2 regions of the Lysinibacillus sp. NPDC047702 genome follow, and region 1 is predicted to be linked to the other one. Evidence: riboswitches for the same ligand, from Rfam matches in the RefSeq annotation. Region 1 holds a riboswitch; the other holds the start of a gene.
The links. A riboswitch is a leader RNA that binds a small molecule or an ion and turns the genes downstream of it on or off. The one in region 1 is predicted to bind cobalamin.
Positions count from the first base shown of each region.

Region 2: linked by a shared signal. The riboswitch ahead of ACQKIM_RS17425 (ABC transporter substrate-binding protein) and the one ahead of ACQKIM_RS16445 (glutaredoxin family protein) in region 1 are both predicted to bind cobalamin.

Region 1 is NZ_JBNNMG010000035.1:14,418-18,319, reverse strand. It holds gene nrdE (class 1b ribonucleoside-diphosphate reductase subunit alpha) at 1-1,195, opposite strand, end outside; gene nrdI (class Ib ribonucleoside-diphosphate reductase assembly flavoprotein NrdI) at 1,192-1,551, opposite strand; gene ACQKIM_RS16445 (glutaredoxin family protein) at 1,548-1,772, opposite strand; cobalamin riboswitch at 1,893-2,070, opposite strand; gene ACQKIM_RS16440 (alpha/beta hydrolase) at 2,737-3,753, opposite strand.
Region 2 is NZ_JBNNMG010000039.1:27,946-31,847, reverse strand. It holds gene ACQKIM_RS17430 (precorrin-3B methylase) at 1-68, opposite strand, end outside; gene ACQKIM_RS17425 (ABC transporter substrate-binding protein) at 119-1,114, opposite strand; cobalamin riboswitch at 1,296-1,482, opposite strand; gene ACQKIM_RS17420 (GTP-binding protein) at 1,735-3,675, shown strand.

The DNA of each region.
Region 1 (3,902 bases):
CATTCGGCACATCTTGGTCAGTAATAATACTTGTTTCTTGAACTTGCAAGATTTCTGTACATAAATTTGACATTTTCACACGACCAATATTTTTAAGCGGATGCACGTTATTGACATTATCATCAAAAATTTCAAATGGATAGCCTGATTCAAATTGTGCTTTTTTTACCTCTGTATAAAGTTTACGTGCATTCAAGCGCTTAATTTTACGAATATTCGGATTATCCAGTAACTCATAATACATTTCTGTAATTGAAATCTCAGACATACGTTTACCATATTCTTTAAAAATATCATATGGACTAAACAATACAATATCTTTATCACGTTTCATCAGTTCAAAGAAAATACTTGGTAAAATAATTCCTGTTGATAAAGTTGCTAGGCGAATTTTATCATCAGCATTTGGTTTTTTGGATGAAATAAAATTTTCTATGTCAGCATGAAAAATATTTAAATAGACAACGCCCGAGCCATTTCGTTGTCCTAGTTGATTGGAATAGCTGAAAGAGTTTTCTAGCAATTTCGCTACTGGGATTACACCACTTGCACGATTTAGAATCTCTTTAATTGGATCACCCAAAGGACGTAAATCTGTTAAATTTACTCCAACCCCACCGCCAAGGCGTGATAGCTCCAAGCAATAACCAATATTTTCAGCAATACTATTCATTGAGTCATCCATTGATAATTTAAAGCAGCTTACTAGTTCTCCACGTGCTTTTTTTCCACTATTTAAAGCTGTTGGTGTTGCAGGCTGATACGCTTCCATCATCGCTTCAACAGAACGTTCTGCTAAGATCATGTCACCTTGTGCTAAATACAAAGCAATAATAACAATACGGTCCTCATATTTTTCTAAAATTTCTTCCCCGTCACGGCTCTTCATAGCATAACTATCATAAAATTTACTCGCACTCATAAAGGATGGGAAACGGAAATGATAATCATATGCCTTTTTGTACAGCTTTTTAATAAATTCCATTTCATACATATCGATAAATGCTTTTTCATAATAACCCTCATCGACTAAATAACGGATTTTTTCCTCAATATCAATAAAGTAACGTAGACGCACGTTTACATATTCTAAAAAGTAGCGGCGTGTTGCTTCTCGATCCTTTTCTAACTCTAATTGACCTGTTGTACTATAACGATTCAGTACATCATTATTAAGCTTTAAATATGTTTTCATGCGATTACCCTCATTTCATAAAACGTTTGTATTGCTTCATAATCATTTTGATTTCCTCGTAAATCTAATTTACGTACTAGAGGCACATGATACTTTGCTGCAATTTTCTCACCAGCAGCGCCAAAAATCGTATGGCCGAAGTTACTGTTGCCACTTACAACTACACCCTTGCAGTAATTCCCGTTTTGTTCTAAAAAACGAGCCACTTTAGTAGGGATATCACCTAATCCGTCAGTGTATGTTATTAAAAGGTATGGCTCACCCAACAGTAATTCCTCAGAAAGTTCCATTGATTTCCCCCTTAATTTAGAGACAACATTTCGGACATTTCCTGTACGACTAGCATAGACGATCATAGTGTAATCAGCTCGATTTGAGAAACAATTTCCTTAACATCCCCTATAAATGTCTCATTATATTCAAGAACTGGCACACTTAAAAACCCTGCATCCATAATAGTTTGCTTTGCTTTTTCATCATGATCTATATTCACAATTTCTGCTTCAATTCCTACTCGTTGTAATTCAGATTTTACCCAAAGACATTTCGGGCAAATTGTTTTCGTATAAAGTTTCAAATAAATCCCTCTTTTCATAATATAAAAAGGCTTTCCCTTCAAGAGAGATAGCCTAAAATGGAAACGTTAAAAATACATAAAAATAGCTACGTCCCCATTTCTTAATCCCCGAAGAAATGATTGTTGTGTTTTATATAGGCAGGTCTCCTGGCTTTGCTTCACTCTCTGATTTCCTTCCCATGCGAAAGCACAGTGGCTTAAATCATCGTCAGCTTTACAGTTGCGGGGACAGCGTCGGTATTGTACCGAACTTCCCTATTAAACTACATATAGTAGTACCCGAATAAAACAAACACAATATATTGTTTTTCCAATAGAACTAAGTGTACCATCCTTCAAAATAAAAGTAAATCTAGATTAGAGACTTCTTAATAGTAAGATTATTCGATATTTTCCGCCAAATGATGTTAAGCAAGTTGATAGCTAGGCAGCTTAACGCTATAGAACAATAGTCCATCTATTATTTCAACAATAATAGACAACTGATAAAGAAATATGTAACACTATGTATTTCCTTAATCAACTAATGTTAAAGATTAAAGTCCGTTTCTTGCCTTTCTTATGCAAGAAATAATTATGTAAATACCTTTTTGGAATATAACATCAAAAATATAGAGGCATAAGCTACTACTAATAATCTTTACATAAAAACAGCCCTTATTCCGAAGAAGAATAATAGACTGTTTTAATTTTGATTTTTAATAAATCCTAACAAATTATTCTATACCGAATAAATAGAGACAAATCCTTATAACTGAGGATAATAATTTATATAATCTAATTGCTGTTATAAGATTATACTCTCTTTCACAGTCTATTAAACTATCATAGACTTCTTTCACTTTACCATTTTTCGAACTATAAAAGAAACTATTTTTAAATAATCATTTTCCCATTTGTAACATATTATATCCCTTAAGAGGAATATTCCCAATCAAGATTTCCGACAGATATCAAAGCTTACCTATTTAAATGTTTCGCACATCCATCTATAAAATTTTTCCTTCTCTTCAAATTGTGGATAATGAGCTGATTGCTCGAAAGAAATAAATTCTTTTTTATCCGCTTCCATTACATCAAAATAATTTTTTGCTGCATTATATGAAGTCATAGCATCGTATTTACCCATTACAAAATAAAATGGTAAATCAAGTTTGGTAACTATCTTAGGTAGTGGCTTATCAAAAACCTCTTTAACAAGTTGTGCTTGTGTCTTAGCTATTCCATTGTTATAGCGAATAAAATCCAATAAATTATACTCACGACTTAATAGTATATCGCCATCCGACATATTAATAAGTCTTGTAGCGCCGCCGTACTTCCCTACATAACCTCTTGGAGCCGCTGACTCTCCAGCATGTATTTTTTCAGCGATTCCCTCTAAGTACTTCACATCTTCTGTATTTCCGGCTTTTTTCGCTTCACTTATTGTATAATTCAAATTATCTATTTCACTTTCTTGCATATTACTCACCTGACCAATTCCAATATAGGCTTCATATTTTTCTGGAGCTTTATAAGAAGCCCTAGTTGCTAGGTATGTTCCATAAGAATGGCCTATTAATATTACTTTCTCTTTGCCAAAACGTTGGGAAATATAATCTGTAAGTGCTATTAAATCATCTACAAGTACATCTGCTGTTAAGTTAGAATAATCCTCATTAAACTGATACGATTTGCCGCTTCCTCTTTGATCATAATTAACGACCGTGAAATCCTTTTCTAATAAGTCTTCGTACTTGGCATAAGGAATTTCGGACACACTCGGCCCCCCGTGTACATATATAATGACTGGGTTATTTTGATCACGGCCTCTAATCATGATTTGCTGTTTGGTACCATTGATCTCAACTTGTTCTAGAACGTTAATACTGTTATCCCCTTTTATATTCGAAGTCCATGTAGGCCTGAAAAGTGCGATTACCAGTATTATAATAATGAATACACCGACATATTTTATTAATCTCTTTAAATTTTTCATCTAATCCCTCCTCATACTCAATACTCTACAAATGAAAAGTAATATATTGTAGTGCCGGTAAGTCACTAATAAGTCATAAATAAAACGACAAATTATGACCTTTGACTAATATTTAAAATAAGGGGCTGCAATCAAAAAAAGAGTGTAGA
Region 2 (3,902 bases), on a different contig from region 1:
GTAAAATCTCCCTGCTGATTTAGCTTTTCAAAGGTTTTCTCTGGTATGTTCATATTAAATGCATTCATGTATAATGTCTCCTTATGAAAAAGGAGCTAGCAAAATGCTAGCTCAAATTTTAAAAGTTATCTGGATAAAAGCCTTTTGCCAAAATTTGAATGGCTTCTGCGGCACGAACTCCTTCAGATGCTGCAGATAGTGGTAAAATAACAAAATGTTCATTTTTCACGGCTTCTGTTTCTTTTAATGCTGGGTCATTCTTTAAGAAATTAATTTTTTCTTCAGCAGATGTCTCTCCATAATCAATAACAACAATCACCTCTGGATTACGCGCAACTGCCTCTTCCTTTGAAACGGTTGTCCACCCAGATTCGACATCACCAAAAACGTTTTTGCCTCCAGCAATCGTTACCAACTCATTCATAAAGTTTTGCGCTGCTGTAAAGACATCCTTATCACCGCTGTCAAAAACTAAAACAGGCAGCTCTTTGCCATCCTGGGGTAATTTCGCCCGAATAGCCTCTACATCCTTCGTCATTTGATCGATTAAAGCTTCTCCACGATCTTCGACACGGAATATTTTTGCGATATTACGAATATCTATGAAAATATCCTCTAAAGTTGGCTTTGTCATATTGGATGCTGTATGTAGATATGTGTGAATCCCTAATGCCTCAAGCTCTTCTGGAGTGCCGACACCTTTTTCACCAAAGGCACTTTTCCATCCCCCATATAAAAAATCTGCCTCTGCATCAATTACCTGCTCCTTTGTAGGATATTGGTCAGCTAATACAGGTACCTTGTCGTAAGCAGCTTGTAAAGGCTCATAAATTTTATCATCTAAATAGGCTGTGCCAACCATTGAATCTTCTAAGCCTAAAGCTAGCATAATTTCTGTTACATGTTGGTTTAAGCTAATCGCTTTTTTGGGAGCTTCTTTATAAACTTGCGTTGTCCCATTATTGTCAATCGTTACTTCTGTCGTTGCCGCTTGTGATGGTTCAACCTTTTCCCCTTGTGCTGCTGATTCATTATCTTCCTTCGCGCTGCATGCACCTAAAATAGCCATCAATGCCAGTGCAAAGACAAGCCACATGCTGTTCCATTTCTTCATGTCTTTATCTCCTTTGATGTTATATATAGTAAGAAATCAGTAGACTTCTTTGCTACCATGATTCGTGATGAACTGTATAACAAATTGAAAAAGGGCATAAAAAAATCCCCTTGTTTCCAAGAGGTACGCATAGTGAAAAGACGGCTTTTGACCTGATTCACTATCCCCATCCTCGTGGTTGAAGTAAAGAATATTATTGGCAGGTATCCTGGCTTAGGTTCATCATCTGTACGCCTTCCCATAGTGTGATTACAGTGGCATATTGTATAGACTCCCCATTTACAGTTGCGGGACAGCATCGGATTCTCACCGATTTCCCTTTTAAGCAAATGACAAAGGCCATTTGCACCAATATAAAGGTATTATGTATTGTTATAAATATTATTGATAGACTAGCAAAAGTAATTTCCGTTCGCAATCTCACAAAATAATCCATTTACTAAATATATTTATTATTACAGAAATATTCATACATAAACGAGAACTATTTTACATTAAATTATTTTCGCAATCATTAGATTTGGAACACTATTATGACATATTCTAAAACTATTTACCTTGAATTTATTAAAATTCTGTTACAATAAAATAGACGGATTTATAGAAACGAGGATTAATTTATGTACAAAACTATTGGGATCCTTGCTCATGTGGATGCAGGAAAAACAACATTCTCAGAGCAATTATTATTTCATACCAAAAGTATTCAGGCTCGCGGGCGGGTAGATCATCAGAATACATTCCTAGATAATCATGAGCTAGAGCGACAACGCGGCATCACTATTTTTGCGGAGCAAGGTCGTATGACAATTGGCAACGACACATATACATTAATCGATACACCTGGACACGTCGATTTCTCCCCTGAGATGGAGCGTGCGATTCGTGTTATGGATTATGCCATCATTGTGATTAGTGCAGTTGAGGGGCTACAGGGGCATACTGAAACAGTTTGGCACCTATTACGTCAGTATCACATTCCAACCTTCTTTTTTATCAATAAAATTGATCGTGAAGGTGCAGTGGTGAATCATGTTATGGCACAGCTTCAAAAAGATTGCTCTGAGGATGTACTACTAGTAAATGAAATGTTCCATTCGGATTATATTCCTTCTAACATAATGGAATGGCTAGCTGAACGTGATGACAATCTTTTGGATGCTTTTCTTAATGAAACATTAGATAGTGCTCGCTGTCTTGCCCACCTCCAAGTGATGATTAAACAGGAAAAGGCCTTTTTATGCTTTACTGGCTCTGCATTAAAAGATATGGGGATACAGGAACTCCTAGCACAGCTTCCACTGCTTACTGAAACACATTTCGATGCTGCTGCATCATTTCAAGGTGAAGTCTTTAAAATTCGACATGATGGCCATCAACGCTTAACTTTTATCAAAGCATTACAGGGAACCCTGCATATTCGAGATGAATTTTCATTTGGCGATGTAACCGAAAAAGTGACGGAGATACGGTTATATAACGGACATCGTTTTGATACCGTACAAGAAGTTACAGCTGGAGAAATTTTCGCTGTGAAAGGGCTTAGTTTAGCAAATATTGGTGCAATCCTTGGAAGCTCCAGTAACCCACAGCCCTATGAGTTAGTGCCAACCCTGCAGGCCAAAGTACAATACGAGGGTGACCAGCATATCAAGGAAGTCCTAAAAATCTTTCGTATCCTTGAAGCGGAAGAGCCGTCATTACGTGTAATATGGCATGAAAAATTTCAAGAGATTCAAGTACATATTATGGGTCTTATCCAGCTTGAGGTTCTTATCGAAGTGCTCAACAAGCGTTTTTCACTTGCCATTTCATTCGGAGAGCCACAGATATTATATATGGAAACAATTGCATCAACTGTTACAGGCTATGGTCATTTTGAACCTTTAAAGCACTATGCGGAAGTGCATTTATTAATGGAGCCAAGTTCACGCGGTACTGGTAATACATTTGTTAATGCATGTCATACGGACGATTTATCCGTTGGGCATCAACGACTAATTGAAAAACATCTATTCGAGCGCGAACATCATGGATTACTAACAGGCTTTCCTGTGACCGATATTCGTTTCACGCTTTTAACGGGGCGTGCACATATTAAGCATACCGAGGGCGGCGATTTTCGCGAGGCTACATTCCGGGCATTACGGCAAGGGCTCGAGCAAGCAGAGTCTGTCCTTCTGGAGCCCTACTACCGCTTTAAGTTAAAAGCATCTACCGATTTTATCGGTCGCATGATGACAGATATTCAGCAAGCATCCGGTACATTTGACCCACCAATTATTTCTGAAGATGCTGTCATTATTACTGGTCGTGCCCCTGTCGCGACATTTATGAGCTATAGTACGATCTTTGCTGCCTACACCAATGGTAAGGGTGTGCTTTCTCTGCAATTTGATGGCTACGATGTGTGTCATAATGCTGAAGAAATAATTATGCAAGTCGGCTACGATAAAAATGCCGACCCTGAATATACTTCCGCCAGCATTTTTTGTGCAAAGGGGAAAGGCTATTCCGTTCCATGGCATGAGGCACAAGCAGCAATGCATTGTATCAAATAATTTAGAATAGTAGAAACAGGACATGTGGAATTGATACCATGTCCTGTTTCTGTACTGAGATTCTATTAATTGTTTCTTCATTGAGAAGATATTGACTAATATGAGCGGTTTGCACTTGGACCCTAGCTGTTCTTTGGCTGGTCGGAGCGTATTGCTCTTGTATCCGAGCTTTTCTTGAGCTGACCAGAGCAGTTTTTGCTTGAACCCGAGCTGTTCTTTGACTGATC